Regions from separate parts of the Pontibacter actiniarum genome, predicted to be linked through region 2. Evidence: riboswitches for the same ligand, from Rfam matches in the RefSeq annotation. Region 2 holds a riboswitch; the other holds the start of a gene.
The links. A riboswitch is a leader RNA that binds a small molecule or an ion and turns the genes downstream of it on or off. The one in region 2 is predicted to bind thiamine pyrophosphate.
Positions count from the first base shown of each region.

Region 1: linked by a shared signal. The riboswitch ahead of thiS (sulfur carrier protein ThiS) and the one ahead of CA264_RS19835 (TonB-dependent receptor) in region 2 are both predicted to bind thiamine pyrophosphate.

Region 1 covers NZ_CP021235.1:4,706,452-4,714,637, forward strand. The annotation lists gene CA264_RS20470 (thiazole synthase) at 1-396, opposite strand, end outside; gene CA264_RS20475 (thiamine phosphate synthase) at 393-1,037, opposite strand; gene CA264_RS20480 (hydroxymethylpyrimidine/phosphomethylpyrimidine kinase) at 1,040-1,792, opposite strand; gene thiC (phosphomethylpyrimidine synthase ThiC) at 2,037-3,899, opposite strand; gene thiS (sulfur carrier protein ThiS) at 4,018-4,221, opposite strand; TPP riboswitch at 4,302-4,409, opposite strand; gene CA264_RS20495 (aminopeptidase P N-terminal domain-containing protein) at 4,619-5,908, shown strand; gene CA264_RS20500 (OmpA family protein) at 6,351-7,772, shown strand; gene CA264_RS20505 (LLM class flavin-dependent oxidoreductase) at 7,970-8,186, opposite strand, start outside.
Region 2 covers NZ_CP021235.1:4,559,408-4,567,593, forward strand. The annotation lists gene guaB (IMP dehydrogenase) at 1-1,304, opposite strand, end outside; gene CA264_RS19805 (rhodanese-like domain-containing protein) at 1,567-1,884, opposite strand; gene pnuC (nicotinamide riboside transporter PnuC) at 2,004-2,717, shown strand; gene CA264_RS21985 (hypothetical protein) at 2,938-3,114, shown strand; gene CA264_RS19815 (hypothetical protein) at 3,130-3,537, opposite strand; gene CA264_RS19820 (AAA family ATPase) at 3,757-4,281, shown strand; gene CA264_RS19825 (aldose 1-epimerase family protein) at 4,292-5,167, shown strand; gene CA264_RS19830 (hypothetical protein) at 5,255-5,503, opposite strand; TPP riboswitch at 5,733-5,830, shown strand; gene CA264_RS19835 (TonB-dependent receptor) at 5,892-8,186, shown strand, end outside.

The DNA of each region.
Region 1 (8,186 bases), 150 kb from region 2:
AATATAGGGCAGCACCACGAAGCCAAGCTTTACCAGTTCTTCTGCAGCTTTCAATGTTTCAATAGGGTCGGGAAGAAGGTATTTGGGGTCGGGGTGAATTTCTAGTTTAAGCCAGTTTGTCTCCAAAGCCTCCCGGGCTAGCTGCGCTGCAAACACAGCTTCTTTGGCGTTGCGCACGCCAGAGGTATTAGGCAACAGGTTAAACTGCGGGTGCCCAAGGTGCGATAGAATATCGTCCTGCTCGTTCTGCACGTCCACGCGCTTCAGGGCTACTGTTACCAATTCTGAGCCAGAGGCCAACAGCGCTTCCTCCATTTGCTGGCCGGAGCTGAACTTGCCTGTGCCTGTAAAGAGGCGGGAGTTAAAAGTTTTATCGGCGATGGTTAGTGGTGTCATAAGTTGTGCTGGGGTAATGGTTGTAGGTTTTGCATGATTTCAGAAATAGCGGCGGCTCTGTTTGCAGCTTGTGTAATGGCCGAAGAAACCGCAATACCATGTATGCCTGTCGGCATAAGTAGTGGCACATCCTCTGCGGTAATGCCTCCAATAGCTATAATAGGTGTGGTAATGCCAGCTGCTTTGCATTGCTCAAGTATAGCGGCATAGCCTTGCAGGCCAAGTATGGGACTCAGGTTGTCTTTCGTAGTTGTGAAGCGGTAAGGGCCGAGGCCTACATAATCTACTCTTTGCTCCACCAACTGCTGTATGTCCTCAAAAGTATTGGCCGTGCCTCCAATAATCTTTGTTGGGCCGAGCAGCTTACGAGCTTCTGCCGGTGACATATCCAGCTTACCCAGGTGCACACCGGCTGCACCTACTTCTGCTGCCAAAGCAGGATTATCATTAAGTATAAACGTGCTGCCGTAGTGCCTGCAGATGCTTTTCGTCTGTATCGCGAGGGCCTTCCATACTTCGTAAGGCTGGTTCTTTACGCGCAGTTGCACCCACTTTGCACCGGCTCTGCAGGCAGCCTCGGCAGCCTGTGCATGTGTCAGTTTAGCTGTTTCCTGCGTGATGTAGTGTAGTTTCGAGATCATGTTTAAAAATGGTGATAGCCTAACAAAGTGCTATTGCTGTTGAGGAAACGGGTAGTATAATCTTTGGCCTTGCGGCAAGCTTTGTGCAACGGGTAATCTTTCGCCAGTAGTGCCGTGATGGCCGCTGAAAGCACGCAGCCGGAGCCATGCTTGCCTATTTGTACCTGCTGCTTTGGCCGGAATGGTTTTGCCTCACCTTTATAGTATAAGTAATCATACCCCGGCTTCTCCTGGTTATGCCCTCCCTTTAGCAGCACATGGCAGTGTTGGCTTATTTGTGCGGCTGCTTCCGGTGCAGGTGTGTCAGGCATTAGTTGTTGCATCTCTAACCAGTTTGGTGTGATCAGGTACAGCTGCTTGCAAAGCTTTTTTAGCTGCTCCGCCTGCACCTGCTCATGAAAAGTGAAGCCTGCGCTGGCCTTCAGGATCGGGTCCCAAATCAGCTTTGTGTCTGGCGACAGCTTTTGCATCAGCTTAATTATCTGCTGCAGTATTTCCATACTTGGCACCAACCCGATTTTAGCAAACGGCACTTTATACTTGCGCAACAATATCGTTAGCTGGCACTCTAGCTGCTCCACGTTCAGCCAGTCCAACCCTTCAAACTCCGACTCGTGCTGGTAGGTGATAGCGGTGCACACATTAAGTCCCTGCACTTTCAGCGTTTCAAAAGTTTTGATATCTGCCGTTAAGCCCGCACCACCGCTAGGATCAAATCCGGCGATGGTGAGGGTATAGGGCCTTTGTTTTGGCATGTGGTTTATACTTTATTTTGTTACTTTTTCTACTGCTTTGTGCCTTTCAGAAGTAGAGGCATGAGCTGTAAGAGCGAAAAAACATTCATGCCGCCAGTTTGAGCGCAGCGGTAACTGGTGGTAAAGTATGATAACCAGTTTGTAACTGGCATAGGTATGTAAGTAGAGCGCCAGTTACAAACTGGCATCATGCAAAGCCACAAGTTGCGCTAGCGCTAAACTGGCGGCATGTGCAGCCCAGCTACTAAGAGTAAATCTCCGCTCCTTTCGCTTTGAAAGTCTCTGCCTGTTCAGCCATGCCTTGCTGCAGGGCTTCCTCTTCTGATGCTCCTTTTGTTCTTGCATAATCCCGAACCTCCTGCGTAATTTTCATAGAGCAGAAGTGAGGGCCACACATTGAGCAGAAGTGGGCAACTTTGGCACCTTCGGCAGGTAGTGTTTCGTCGTGGTACTCGCGGGCTGTATCTGGGTCGAGGGCAAGGTTGAACTGGTCTTGCCAGCGGAACTCGAAACGGGCTTTGCTCAAGGCATTGTCGCGGTACTGTGCACCGGGGTGGCCTTTGGCTAAGTCGGCGGCGTGGGCGGCCAGTTTGTAGGTGATCACACCATCCTTTACATCCTTTTTGTTCGGCAGGCCAAGGTGTTCTTTTGGTGTTACATAGCAGAGCATGGCAGTGCCGTACCAACCAATCATGGCAGCACCAATGGCTGAAGTAATGTGATCGTAGCCGGGAGCGATGTCGGTGGTAAGCGGACCTAAGGTATAAAATGGCGCCTCGCCGCATACTTCCAGCTGCTTATCCATGTTCTCTTTAATAAGGTGCATCGGTATGTGTCCCGGGCCTTCAATAATCACCTGTACATCATGCTTCCAGGCAATCTTAGTCAGCTCACCTAGTGTCTCCAGTTCTGAGAACTGAGCAGCATCGTTGGCATCAGCAATAGAGCCTGGTCGCAAGCCATCACCCAAAGAGAAAGCCACATCATAGGCTTTCATGATTTCGCAGATCTCCTCGAAGTGCGTGTACAGGAAATTCTCTTTATGATGCGCCAGGCACCACTTCGCCATAATAGAACCACCTCTGGACACAATGCCTGTTACACGATTAGCGGTAAGCGGCACGTAGCGCAGCAGCACACCAGCATGTATGGTAAAATAATCCACACCCTGTTCTGCCTGCTCTATGAGCGTATCGCGGAAAATCTCCCAAGTCAGGTCTTCGGCTTTGCCATTTACTTTCTCCAGCGCCTGGTAAATCGGTACGGTGCCAATCGGAACAGGGGAGTTGCGGATAATCCATTCGCGGGTTTCGTGGATGTTCTTACCAGTAGAGAGGTCCATGATGGTGTCGGCACCCCAACGGCAAGCCCATACGGCTTTCTCCACTTCTTCTTCTATACTTGATGTGACAGCTGAGTTACCGATGTTGGCGTTTATCTTCACCAGAAAGTTTCGCCCAATGATCATCGGCTCGCTTTCAGGGTGGTTGATATTAGAAGGTATAACAGCTCGACCGGCGGCTACCTCCTGGCGCACAAACTCTGGTGTGATGAAGCCTTTAGGTGTGTTCGCGCCAAAACTGTTGCCAGCGTGCTGGTGCCCCATCTCCGCATTCTCAGCCAGGCGCTGGTTCTCACGTATGGCAATGTACTCCATTTCAGGAGTGATGATACCTTTGCGGGCATAGTGCAGCTGCGTCACATTCTGACCTGCTTTGGCTCGGTAAGGCTTGCTCAGGTGCTGAAAGCGCAAGGCATCTAAGCTGGCATCGTTCAGGCGCTCCTGTCCATATGCTGAGGTGATACCGGGTAGCTGCTCCACATCACCACGGCTCACAATCCACTCTTCGCGGAGCCTTGCCAGACCCTGGCGCACATCAATTTCAACTTCTGGATCGGTAAAAGGGCCGCTGGTGTCATAAACCGTTACAGGTGGGTTTTGCTCGCGCTCCTCTACACCCAGAAACTTGGTTACAGTATCTTCCAGCGTTATTTCGCGCATGGCTACTTTAATATTATGCAGCTGGCCCGGAACGTATACTTTGCGTGATGCCGGGAAAGGCGTGCGCGTAATGGCGCTGGCGGTAGGAGTTTTGTCTTGTCTCATGTTTTCTTCTTGTTGATTTTTCCTGAAACTTATGGCGCAAGCGTCCGCTTGTGCCTTTGAGAAAGCTGTACAATGAAAGCACAAGCGGACGCTTGCGCTATGCACGGAGAAAGGAGCCTCATCCGCCCTGGGTGGCACGGATGAGGGTGAGCCTGTCGTTGGGCTGCAGCAGGTAAGAATCCCAGTTGCTTCGGGGTACTACCTGGTCGTTAATGGCCACGGCAATGCCACGCTGTTGCTCTAGTTGCAAAAGCTGAAGCAAAGCAGATACAGAGGAAGGCTCAGAGAGCTCCTTAGCTTGGTTGTTTAAGAAAATTGTCATTGTTTGCTCGGGATAGGATGCAGCTAGCACTGGCGCTTACTGGCCGAGCAGAATTAAGAAGAAGTAGGAGGACAGGTGTATATCTCGTCATAACTTTTCCCTTCGTCAGTGCTAACTGTATCAGGTTCAGAGGGTATTTCTCAGTCCGGCCTTTCTGTATTGGCGGCAGGACACCCCTAAAGTGTTGTGCTAAAGGTATAAATTTTACTTTATACTTTCCAAATCTATACTTTCCGGCTGCTTAAATTCATGTGATGATAGCTTCATCTGTGGTGCATACTAGGGGAAGTTTAGTGGCGTTCAAAAACCAGAAGATTCCTTGCAATTGCTGAAGCTATATTTTTATGCTATTTTTAAGTACGAAGCGATTCTAATAACCCAACGGAAATAAAACTAGATGAAATACCACCCTATCGGACAGGAGCTGTTTATCAACCACCGCCATAACTTTGTAAAACAGCTTAAGCCAGGTGCCATCGCCATCTTCCACTCCAACGATGTGATGCCGACAAACGCTGACGGCACCATGCCGTTCCGGCAGAACAGCGACCTTTTCTACCTGTCAGGCATTGACCAGGAGGAAAGCATCCTGGTGCTCTTCCCCGACAACAAGAATGAAAAGCTGCAGGAGCTGCTGTTTATACGCGAGACCAACGAGCACATCCTCACCTGGGAAGGCTATAAGCTGACGAAGGAGCAGGCCCGGGAAACATCGGGGATAGCGGCTGTGTACTGGACGCACCAGTTTGAGCAGGTGCTGCACTCGCTTATATTCGAGGCAGAGCGCGTGTACCTGAACAGCAACGAGCACCTGCGCGCCGTGGTGGAGGTAGAAACCCGCGATGCCCGCTTTATCAGGAGAATAAAAGAGCTTTACCCGCTGCACAAGTATGAGCGCAGCGCGCCCATCATGCACCAGCTGCGGGCCGTAAAGTCGGGGCGGGAGGTAGAATTGATTCAGGAGGCCTGCGACATCACCGAAAAAGCCTTCAGAAGATTACTTGGCTTTATAAAACCAGGCGTGATGGAGTATGAGATAGAGGCGGAACTGTACCATGAGTTTCTGCGCAACCGCTCCCGCGGTCCGGCCTACGCGCCTATTATCGCCTCCGGCGAAAATGCCTGCATCCTGCATTATGTAGAAAACAGCCGCGAGTGCAAAGACGGTGACCTGGTGCTGATGGATTTCGGCGCGGAGTACGCCAACTACGCAGCAGACTTAACCCGTACCGTGCCGGTAAGCGGCAAGTTTACCAAGCGCCAGCGCGAGGTGTACGACTCGGTGCTGACAGTGATGAAAGCGGCGACCCGCATGCTGGTGCCCGGCAACACGCTGGACCAGTACCACAAATTTGTGGGCACCGTGATGGAGAATGAGCTCATCAAGCTCGGGCTCCTGAACGAGAGCGACGTGCGCAACCAGGACCCGGAGCGGCCACTTTATAAAAAGTACTTTATGCACGGCACCTCGCACCACCTGGGGCTGGATGTGCATGATGTGGGCAACCGCTTTCGGCCGTTTGAGGAGGGGATGGTCTTTACCTGCGAGCCCGGCATCTACATTTGGGAGGAAGGTATCGGCATCCGGCTGGAGAACGATATCCTCATCACGCACAACGGGCCGAAAGACCTGATGGAAAACATTCCGATAGAGGCCGACGATATTGAGCGGCTAATGGGCAAATAACGGTATTTGTAAGAAAACAGCCAGAGGCGAAGGGTTGTCGGGATATTACCGGCAACCTTTTTTATTGTGCTTACACTAAATTTATTGCCCTTGCATCAAAATATTTTTCAGAGTAAAACCTTGCACGGTAGTTTCAGTTTGAAGTATAGAGCACACGGGGCCGGCGCTTTCCTGCTGCAAAGAAGTGCAATTTAGCGCCTGTCTCACAGTGCACTATGTTCAACCGAATTGCTTCTTGTGCCTATGATTCACTACTACCAATCTATAAAGAGGCGTGCCGGGGTACTAGTTGGGTGCCCCGTGATGGGTTTATTTTTTCAGGAAGAAACAAACTCGTTTTGAAACATGCACGTATTGTCATATCAACATATACTTTGTAGAAATTATGCGAACACAACTATCAAACTTTAGTAGACTCGCTTTCGCGCTCGTGTTCTTGCTTATGGCAAGCCCCGGATTATTTGCGCAAAGCTCTGATCAAAAGACAAACCTTCAAATATACGGGAGTGCCTTGCAGTATAAAGGCGATATAACAGGCGATGATGGCTTCAGTGACCTTGAGTGGGGTGGGGGCATCTCCTTGAACCGCTATTTGAGCCCATCTTTTGATGCAGGCCTGCACCTGACTTATGGTAGCACGGAAGACAAAGGCGAAGGGACTTATTCCGGTTCCTCTTTCGACGCACAAATGGGTACCGTTATGCTGGGCCTGCGCCTGAAAATGTATGGTACTATCCTGAAGGAGGATGCCTTTATCGGCCCTTACCTGCAGGTAGCAGGTGGCGGCGCCTGGGCTAAAACCGATGCCAATGCCCCTGCCGGAGGTCCTGCCGTGCATAACGACGATAAGTTCTTTACCATGGCTGGTAGAGCCGGAGCCGGTATCCGTTTCCGTTTCTCAGATGCCGTGAGCGCTTTCGTGGAGACCAACTACATGATTATGGGCCAGGATAAAATTGACGGCTACGATGTAGGGGATAACGACCAGTTCCTGATGCACAACGTGGGCCTTGGCTTTAGCCTCGGTAAGGCGAAAGACACAGACATGGACGGTGTGCCGGACAGAAGAGACGACTGCCCTGACACCCCGACCGGCGTGCAGGTGGACAAGAACGGCTGCCCTGTTGACACAGACGGTGACGGTGTGCCGGATTACCAGGATGAGTGTCCGTCAGAGGCTGGCGTAGCCAACCTGAACGGCTGCCCTGACAGAGACGGCGACGGTATTGCCGACAAGAATGACCAGTGCCCTGACGAAGCAGGTACTGCTGCTACAAACGGTTGCCCTGACGCAGACAACGACGGCGTGGCTGATGCCAACGACAACTGCCCTGATACGCCGGCCGGCGTGCAAGTGGGTGCCGACGGTTGCCCTGTAGATTCAGACGGTGACGGTGTGCCGGATAACGAAGATGCCTGCCCTAACTCTGCCGGTACTGCCGCTACAAAAGGCTGCCCTGAGCTGGATGAGGCTACTCTGAAGCTGATCGACGAGAAAGTGCGCTTCGAGTTTGACAAGGCACGTGTACAGGATGCCTACAAGCAACTGCTTGACAGCGTAATTGTGGCCCTGCAGAAATACCCTGACCACGTACTGCTGATCAAAGGCCACGCTGACTTCATCGGTAGCGAGGAGTACAACCAGGCACTGTCTGAGCGCAGAGCTGAGGCTGTGAAGGAGTACCTGATACAGCAAGGCGTACAGAACCCGGACAGACTGGTAACCAAAGGCTACGGTGAGACCCAGCCGCTGGTGAAAGTTAACGAGCGCCTGTCCAGACGCAGAACCGAGACTGCCCGTAGGATAAACCGTAGGGTAGGGTTCGAGCTCAACACGCCGGACTTGCAGCTGAATATGGAATAAAGAAGTAATAACAGACACTATGTAAAAAGCGCTGCAGGCAAATGCCTGCAGCGCTTTTTTTTATGGAAACCGCCCGCGCACAGCAGGGGGAAGGCTGGGGCAGCGCAACGCCTTCGGGGTGGCTAACGCCTGAAACCAAGAAAGGCAAGCCCAACTGGCCTGCCCTTCCTGAAAATCAACGTTCACTGCAACTTTAATCAGGTGGCAGTTGCGGCCACACTTTGCTCTTCCAGTTCAAACGCCTCTGCCAACAGCTCATAGGAGCGCAGGCGGTCTTCAAAGCTGTGCGTAATGGTTACCACAACCAGCTCCTCCACGCCATACTGTGCGGCTAAGGCTTCCAGCTGCTGTTTTACCTGCTCTTTTGTGCCACTAACCACTCGCTGGCGGTTAAAGGAGATGCGCTGCTGCTCG
Region 2 (8,186 bases):
ATCACCTCGTTCACCAGGCCTTTGTAGGCAACGCGTCCCACGATCCCCTCTGGCACCAGTTTCTTGGAGTCTTTTTCGTCTCCCTGGAAGTAACGGTCTTTGGAGCCTTCCTCCATCGCCTCTACAGAGCCCATGCCGCGGTAGGTTTTATACTTGCGGCCTTCGTAGATCAGCATCTCGCCTGGGGCCTCTTCTGTGCCGGCCAGCAAGGAGCCGATCATCACAGTGCTGGCGCCGCCAGCCAAAGCCTTCACCACGTCGCCGGAGAACTTGATGCCACCGTCGGCGATTACCGGAACGCCTGTGCCCTCCAGGCCTCTTGCCGCTTCCATTACGGCAGAGAGCTGCGGCACGCCAATGCCGGCAATTACGCGGGTCGTGCAGATACTGCCCGGGCCAACACCAACCTTTACCGCATCGGCACCGGCATCGGCCAGTGCTTTCGCGCCCTCGGCGGTGGCCACGTTTCCTGCGATCAGGTCTACATCCGGGAAGGTGTCCTTGATTCTGCGGACAGCATCCAGTACGCCTTTGGAGTGCCCGTGGGCGGTGTCTACGCTGATAACGTCCACGCCAGCCTCCACGAGGGCCTTCACGCGGTCCAGCACGTCCGGGGTCACACCCACGGCAGCGCCCACGCGCAGGCGGCCAAACTCATCTTTGCAGGCAAAGGGGCGGTCTTTCTTCTTCAGGATATCTTTATAGGTGATGAGGCCGGCCAGTTTCCCGTTCTCGTCCACAACCGGCAGTTTCTCGATTTTATACTCCTGCAGGATGTCTTCCGCCTTGGCCAGGTCGGTGCCTTTTTGGGCCGTGATCAGGTTTTGGCTCGTCATGATGGCAGAGACCGGCTGTGTGAGGTCTTTCTGGAAGCGCAGGTCACGGTTGGTGATAATGCCGGTGAGTCTGCCTTCATCGTTCACAATAGGAATGCCGCCGATCTTGTTCTCGGTCATGATCTGCACCGCATCGCCCAGGGTCGCGTTTTCGTTCAGGGTGATCGGGTCCAGGATCATACCGCTCTCGGAGCGCTTAACCTTGCGTACCTGTCCAGCCTGTTTCTTGATCGACATGTTTTTGTGAATAATGCCGATACCGCCTTCCTGTGCCATCGCAATAGCCAGATCAGCTTCCGTAACGGTGTCCATGGCAGCCGAAACAAGTGGAATGTTGATGCGAATGTTGCGTGTAAGTTGAGAGGAAGTGTCGGTTTGGTGAGGGAGCACCTCGGAGTAAGCCGGGAGCAGCAGCACGTCGTCGTAAGTCAGTGCCTCAAATAAAATCTTAGACTGATCGGAGAGCATGGCAAATAAATTAGGGGTTATTATTTGCCGCGTAAAGTTACAGAAACTTACGCGGATAATAATGCAAACAGGTCAGTAATTTTTTTAAGACGGACTTGCCGTGGCGCCGGTGCGGGCTTATGCAGGGGAGGGCAGCGGCAGTCGCCTTTCGGGTTCAGGGGGCGGGGCTGTCCGGCCCGGCAAGTATAAGCCCTGTAGTCAGCCGCTGTGGCAGGCTGCAGTTCGGTAGTACGGCTGTAGCCCAGGCCCAGGGGAGGGCCGCTTAATACGTGGCCATGCCCGGGTCTACCTGTGTGGCCCAGGCGTGGATGCCGCCCTTCAGGTTGAGGAGGTTCTCGTAGCCGAGCCGCTGTGTGAGGTAGTTGATCGCCTGCGCGCTGCGGAAGCCGTGGTGGCAGATGATCACTACGGGGATGTCGCGGCGGATGCGCGCCGACTGCCTGGACAGCTCCCCCAAGGGGATGAGTTCCCCGCCAAGGTTGCAGATCTCAAACTCCTCCGGCTCGCGCACATCCACCAGTTGCATGCGGCTGCTGCGGGCCAGTCTCTCCTTCAGCTCCAGTGCTGTAATCTCATCCATGGGTATCGGGGTAACGCAGGTATAGTTTTAGCGGCCTAAAAAGACATAGGTTGCGCTTGCTCTTCAAAATTAATCAAGCTTTTGTTTTCATGCGCATTGTAGAGGCGTAAATTGCAGCAATGGAAGTTTGGCAAAGTTTACATGTGGGCCTGCCTGCGGAGGCGCTCCTCCTGGCAGCAGTAAACGGGAGCGCCGCGCAGCTGTGGCAGCAGTTCCTGGTTGGCATGCAGCAGACCTCGCTGCTGGAGTACATTGCCGTGGTGGCCGGTATCGTGAGCGTGTGGTACTCCAGAAAGGAGCACATCCTGGTTTTCCCCATCGGCCTTATCAGTACCGTGATCTACGTTTACCTTAGTTTTAAGCACCACCTGATCGGGGAGGCGAGCGTGAACGTTTACTACAGTGTGCTGAGCGTGTACGGCTGGGTGCTGTGGGCCAGAAAGAACCAGCAGGAGGAGTATGTGCTGCACATCTCTTTCTCAAGCCGGAAGCAGTGGGGGCAGCAACTCGCGTTTTTTGCCGTGCTCTACGCTGTCATCTTTTTTGCCCTTTCTTACCTGAAGAGCGCTTTTTACGACGGCGTTATCCCGTGGGCCGATGCGTTTGCCAGCGCGACTGCCTATACCGGCATGTGGCTCATGGCCAAAAAGAAGGTGGAGAGCTGGTACTGGTGGATCGCCACCAACGTGGCCTCCGTTCCGCTCTACTTCGTGAAGGGCCTGGTGTTTACCTCCGTGTTTTATGTGGTGCTGCTGGCCATGGCCTTTGCCGGACTGGTGGAGTGGAAGCGAAAGGTGGAGCTGCGCAAGGCCAGGGTGTCGGAGCCGGCGTAGGAGTAGGTGTGCTATAACATGTTGTAAATGTGGTTGTTGTGTATGGGTTTGTTCTGTTTTAGAACCACAAATCTGTGGTAAAGCGGAGAGTAACTCCATAGTTATACTTTATCTTTCAGGAGTTAAAGTCTATGGGAGGCTGTACAGCGTAAGTATAGGTATCGAGTTTTGCTGCGACCCCGCTAGGACGTAGTTTGTTAAACCACTAACGCTGCAGCACATGAAACAACGCAAACTAGAATTGCCCGATGAACTAAAATTTGAGAATCGGATGAAATGGGGGTACGAGTCTCCGGACGAGAGCCCCAAATTTGTTTTTCTGAGACAATACGGAGAGCCAAAGCCTAAAATTGTAGAGGTTTACAATTTTTACGACTACAGCTTCTCTGAGAACTAAACCTAAAAGGCTGCCCTACCGGCAGCCTTTTAGCCATTCTATCGCCTCATTCTCGCAATCGATAACCAATGTTCTGAAGTTGTCGCGCGCACGTCTGCAAAAGTCCTCCACCGACAGCGTACTTTCTATATTCTCCGGTATCAGGTGTACCAAACAGGTAAGCCCTGCCTGTACAGCGGGGGGCATGCACACCCGCTCCATCCACTCGTTTGCATCCAGAAAAGAGCAGCTGGAGTAGCGGGTATCGTTTAAAATCTTTGAGTACGGGCTTCGCTGCAGGCCCTCCACATACAGCAGGCTGCCGAGCTTCACCTGCTCGGTTGTGGTGGAGCCGTACCAGCAGCCACGAAGCCAGCCGCTTAGCTTGTCCACCTCAAGGGTGAAGTATACTTCATCTTGGTTGTTTCGCAGCTCTTTCTTCATGGTATAGGGTGTTGAGGGGAAAATGGCCTTCTGTTAAGTAGCTAAAATAAGCAAAAAAACAATGACAAAATGCAGCTTTTTCTCCGGATCAGGCCAAAACTTTCATGCCGGGCCCAGCCCTGCGGTAGCCTGCCAGAGCAGTAGCAAACAATGCGCCAGATACTGTGGCAAGTATGGTTATCTTTGGGCGCTGGCAACACTAAACCAGCTTTCACAATCATGATTAAAATCGCCATTACCGGCCCGGAGTCCACAGGCAAGTCCACGATGGCGGCACAGCTGGCCGAGCGTTACAATACCGTGTGGGTGCCGGAGTATGCCCGCAGCTACGTAGGCAACCTGGGCCGCGACTATACTTTGGAGGACATAGAAGCCATTGCGCGGGGGCAGCTGGCCCTGGAGCGGGAACTGCAGCCACAGGCAAACAAGGTTCTTTTTGCCGATACCGATATGCTGGTGCTCAAGATCTGGAGCGAGCATGCCTTTGGCCACTGCCCGGCCTGGATACTGCAGCAATTACAGGCTCAGGACTACAACCTTTGCCTGCTGATGGGCGTTGATTTGCCGTGGGAGCCTGATCCGCAGCGCGAGCACCCGCACCTGCGCCGCTTCTTCTATGAGTGGTACAAGCGGGAGCTGGAGGCGCTGGGCGTGCCGTTCGTGGAGATACACGGGCAGCAGCAGGAGCGCCTGCAGCTTGCCAAGCAGCACGTGGAGGCGCTCCTTTCCAAACATCAACCTTAACTACCAGAGCATGCTATACTTCCTCGAGAACGAAAACTATAAAGCGGGCGTCGATACGCTGGGCGCCGAGCTGCGCCATTTTATCAAGAAAGACGAAAACCTGGAGCTCATCTGGCAGGCAGACCCAGAGGTGTGGGCGGGCCACGCGCCCAACCTTTTCCCCATAGTAGGGGAGCTGCCGCAGCAGCAGTATACCTTCGAAGGCAAAACCTACCACATGAAACGCCACGGCTTTGCCCGCCGCAAGGAGTTTAAGCTGGTGGAGGAGCACCACGACAAGCTCGTGTTTGAGCTGACCGAGGATGAGGAGACCCTGCAGCAGTACCCGTTTGCGTTTCGTTTCCTGATCGCCTATACTTTGGAGGGGAACAAGCTGTCGGTTACCTACCACGTAACCAATACGGCGGAGCAGGCGCTGTACTTCTCGGTTGGCGGGCACCCCGGCTTTAACGTGCCGCTTTACCCCGGCGAGCAGTACGAGGACTACTTTATCGGCTTCGAAAAGGAGGAGACACTGCAGCGCCAACTGGTGAGCAGCGACGGCCTGCAGAACGGCCAGACGGAACCGGTGCTGGAGCAGGGAAACACGCTGCCGCTGCACCGCCACTACTTCTACAAAGACGCTATAGTCCTAAAAAACCTGCAGTCGGAGAGGGTGGTGCTGGGCAGCTCCCGGAACGCCCGCCGCATAGAAATGGAGTTCGAGGGCTTCCCGTACTTGGGCATTTGGGCGAAGCCCGAGCAGCCGCGCTACGTTTGCATCGAGCCCTGGTGCGGCATTGCCGGCCGTGTGGGGGAGAGCGGTGACCTTACAGAGAAGGAGGGGATAAACAAGCTGGCCCCGGGCCAGACGTTTGCCCGCACCTTTAGCATTGCAGTGCTGTAGCGCGCCCCACAGGTACACAGGCAAAGAACCCCGGCTATACAAGCAAAGTATGGCCGGGGTTCTTTTTTGCAGCGGCCTAAAGAGGCACTAGTGCAGGGAAGGCTCCGGAAACTTCGGGACCTTTATCTTTCGGATGTCATACTTCGGTTCATAGTCGTTTATGGGCAGCGAAATCCCTGGCGGCAAATCCAGGTCCGGCAGGTCGTCTCCCAAAGGTTCCCCACCGTCGTCGTCGTTGTCAGTGGAGGGTGGGCGGTTAAATCTGGTGCGCGGGGCAAAGGCATAGTATGCCAGTATAGTTAACAAGGCTACAGTGTATAATATGCTTATCATCATTGTGGTTCTCTTTTAATAATTCAACTTCTGCTGTTCTTTCTGCACGGCGAAAACCCTCCGTCAGTAATGGCAAGGATTATAGCGCCTTAGTATGTTTTACAACGTACTTTTTGGCTAAGTGGTTATCCACCAGCGGCAAAAATTAACAGGCCGTTGGCGGGGTTGTGTTATGGTTTGGCGGGGTATAATTTATCCTGCTTTTGTTTAGTAGATAAAGTCGGTTACCTTTGCCGGTACTTAGGGGTGCCTTATGATAACGGGCTGAGATCATACCCATTGAACCTGATCCGGGTAATGCCGGCGAAGGGAACGGTACGGGAAACATTTAAAGCAGGCTGCTAGCCCCTGGCATGTCTGTATGTTTCATCTATTATCATTTCACAATCTAATGAAGATAGTATTGATTGCACTGGCGGTGATGCTACTGCCACTGCAGCTGCTTGCCCAGTTTAAACTGAGCGGGCGTGTGTCGGACGTTGCCAAGGGCGATGCGCTGGCAGGAGCCAGCGTGGTGCTGGAGCGCACAGGCACAGGCGTTGCTACCGGGCCGAGCGGCTATTACGAGTTCCAGAGCCTGCCAGCGGGCGACTACACTTTAAAAGTAAGCTACCTGGGCTATGAGCCGGAGGTGCGGCAGGTAACGCTGCAGCAGGACGAGCGGGTGGACTTTACCCTGCGGCAGCAGGCCCTGCAGACCGGCGAAGTGGTGGTGTCGGCCACGCGCGCGAACGCCAAAACGGGCACTACCTTTACCAACGTCAGCAAAGCCGAGATCGCAGAGCGCAACTTCGGGCAGGACCTGCCCTACCTGCTGGAGCAAACACCGTCGGTGGTGGTAAATTCTGACGCGGGCGCAGGCGTGGGCTACACCGGCATCCGCATCCGCGGCTCCGACATCACCCGCATCAACGTAACCGTAAACGGCATCCCGATCAACGATGCCGAGAGCCACGGGGCCTTTTTCGTGAACATGCCCGACCTGGCCTCCTCCATTCAGGATATACAGGTGCAGCGCGGGGTGGGTACCTCCACCAACGGGGCCGGTGCCTTCGGGGCAAGCCTGAACGTGCGCACCATCGGGGTTAACCGGGAGGCGTATGCGGAGGCGGTGAACGGCTACGGCTCCTTCGATACCTGGCGCCACTCCGTCTCCTTCGGCTCCGGGCTCATCAACGACAGGTTTACGGTGGACGGGCGCTTGTCCAAAGTCTCCTCAGACGGGTACATAGACCGTGCTTTCTCCGACCTGAAGTCGTACTACCTCTCTGCCGGCTACCACGGCAAAACAGGCATGCTGAAGTTTGTGACCTTCTCGGGCAAGGAAAAGACCTACCAGGCCTGGGACGGGGTGCCGGAGGATAAGCTGGAAACCGACAGGACCTACAACGGCCTCACCTACGAGAACGAAACAGACAATTACCAGCAGGACCACTACCAGCTGCACTACTCCAAAGACCTGCTGCCGCGCCTGAACCTGGGCGGTGCCTTCCACTTTACCCGCGGCCGCGGCTACTACGAGCAGTACAAGTATGACCAGAAGCTGTCGAAGTACGGCATCTCTCCGGTCGTGTTGGGCGACACCAGCATCAAGCGCTCGGACCTCATCCGCCAGAAGTGGCTGGATAACTACTTCTACGGCGCGACCTATGCCTTAAACTACTTCACCGAAAACGGTAAGCTGAACGCGACGCTGGGCGGTGCCTGGAACAAGTATGACGGCGACCATTACGGCGAGGTTATCTGGGCCCGCTTCGCCTCCGACAGCGAGCTGGGGCAGCGCTACTACTTCAACAACGCCGTTAAAACCGACTTTAACATCTTTGGGAAGGCTAACTACCAGCTTACGGAGCGTCTGGGCGTGTTCGGGGACCTGCAGTACCGCACCATCAACTATGAGATTGAGGGCGAGGATGATGACCGCCGCGACGTTACCCAACAGGTGGATTTCCAGTTCCTCAACCCGAAAGCGGGGATTACCTACGAGGTGGCGGGCGGCCAGACAGTGTACGCGTCCTACGCCGTGGGCCACCGTGAGCCGGTGCGCTCCGACTTTACAGACCAGACACTGGCCGACCAGCAGAACGGCGTACGGCCTGAAGCGGAGGCGCTCTACAACCTGGAGGTCGGGTACCGCCTGCGAGGCACCAGCCCGGCTATACTTGGCCAGCGCGCCCGCTACACCCTCGATGCCAACTTCTACCACATGGACTACGACAACCAGCTGGTGCAGACAGGGCAGCTGAACGATGTAGGCTCCCCGCTCCGCACCAACATTAAAGACAGCTACCGCGCCGGCGTAGAGCTGGCCGCAATGCTGAACCTGGGCGAGCTGGTGGAGCTGAGCAGCAACGTGACCTTCAGCCGGAACAAGGTGAAGAACTACACCGATTACCTGTATGTGTATGATGCCGATTACAACGTGGAGGACATTGTGGAGACAAACTACAGTGAAACGGATATCTCCTTTTCTCCCGCCGTGGTGTCGGCGCACAAGCTGGAGGTGCAGCCGCTGAGGGGCTTTAAAGCCGCCTTCCTTTACAAGACGGTGAGCGAGCAGTACCTGGACAACACGGGCTCGGCCGCCCGTAAGCTGGACGGCTACCAGGTGGCGGACCTGCGCCTGCGTTACACGCTGCGCCCGTCCTTCCTGAAAGAGCTGGAGGTGGCGCTGCTGGTGAGCAAC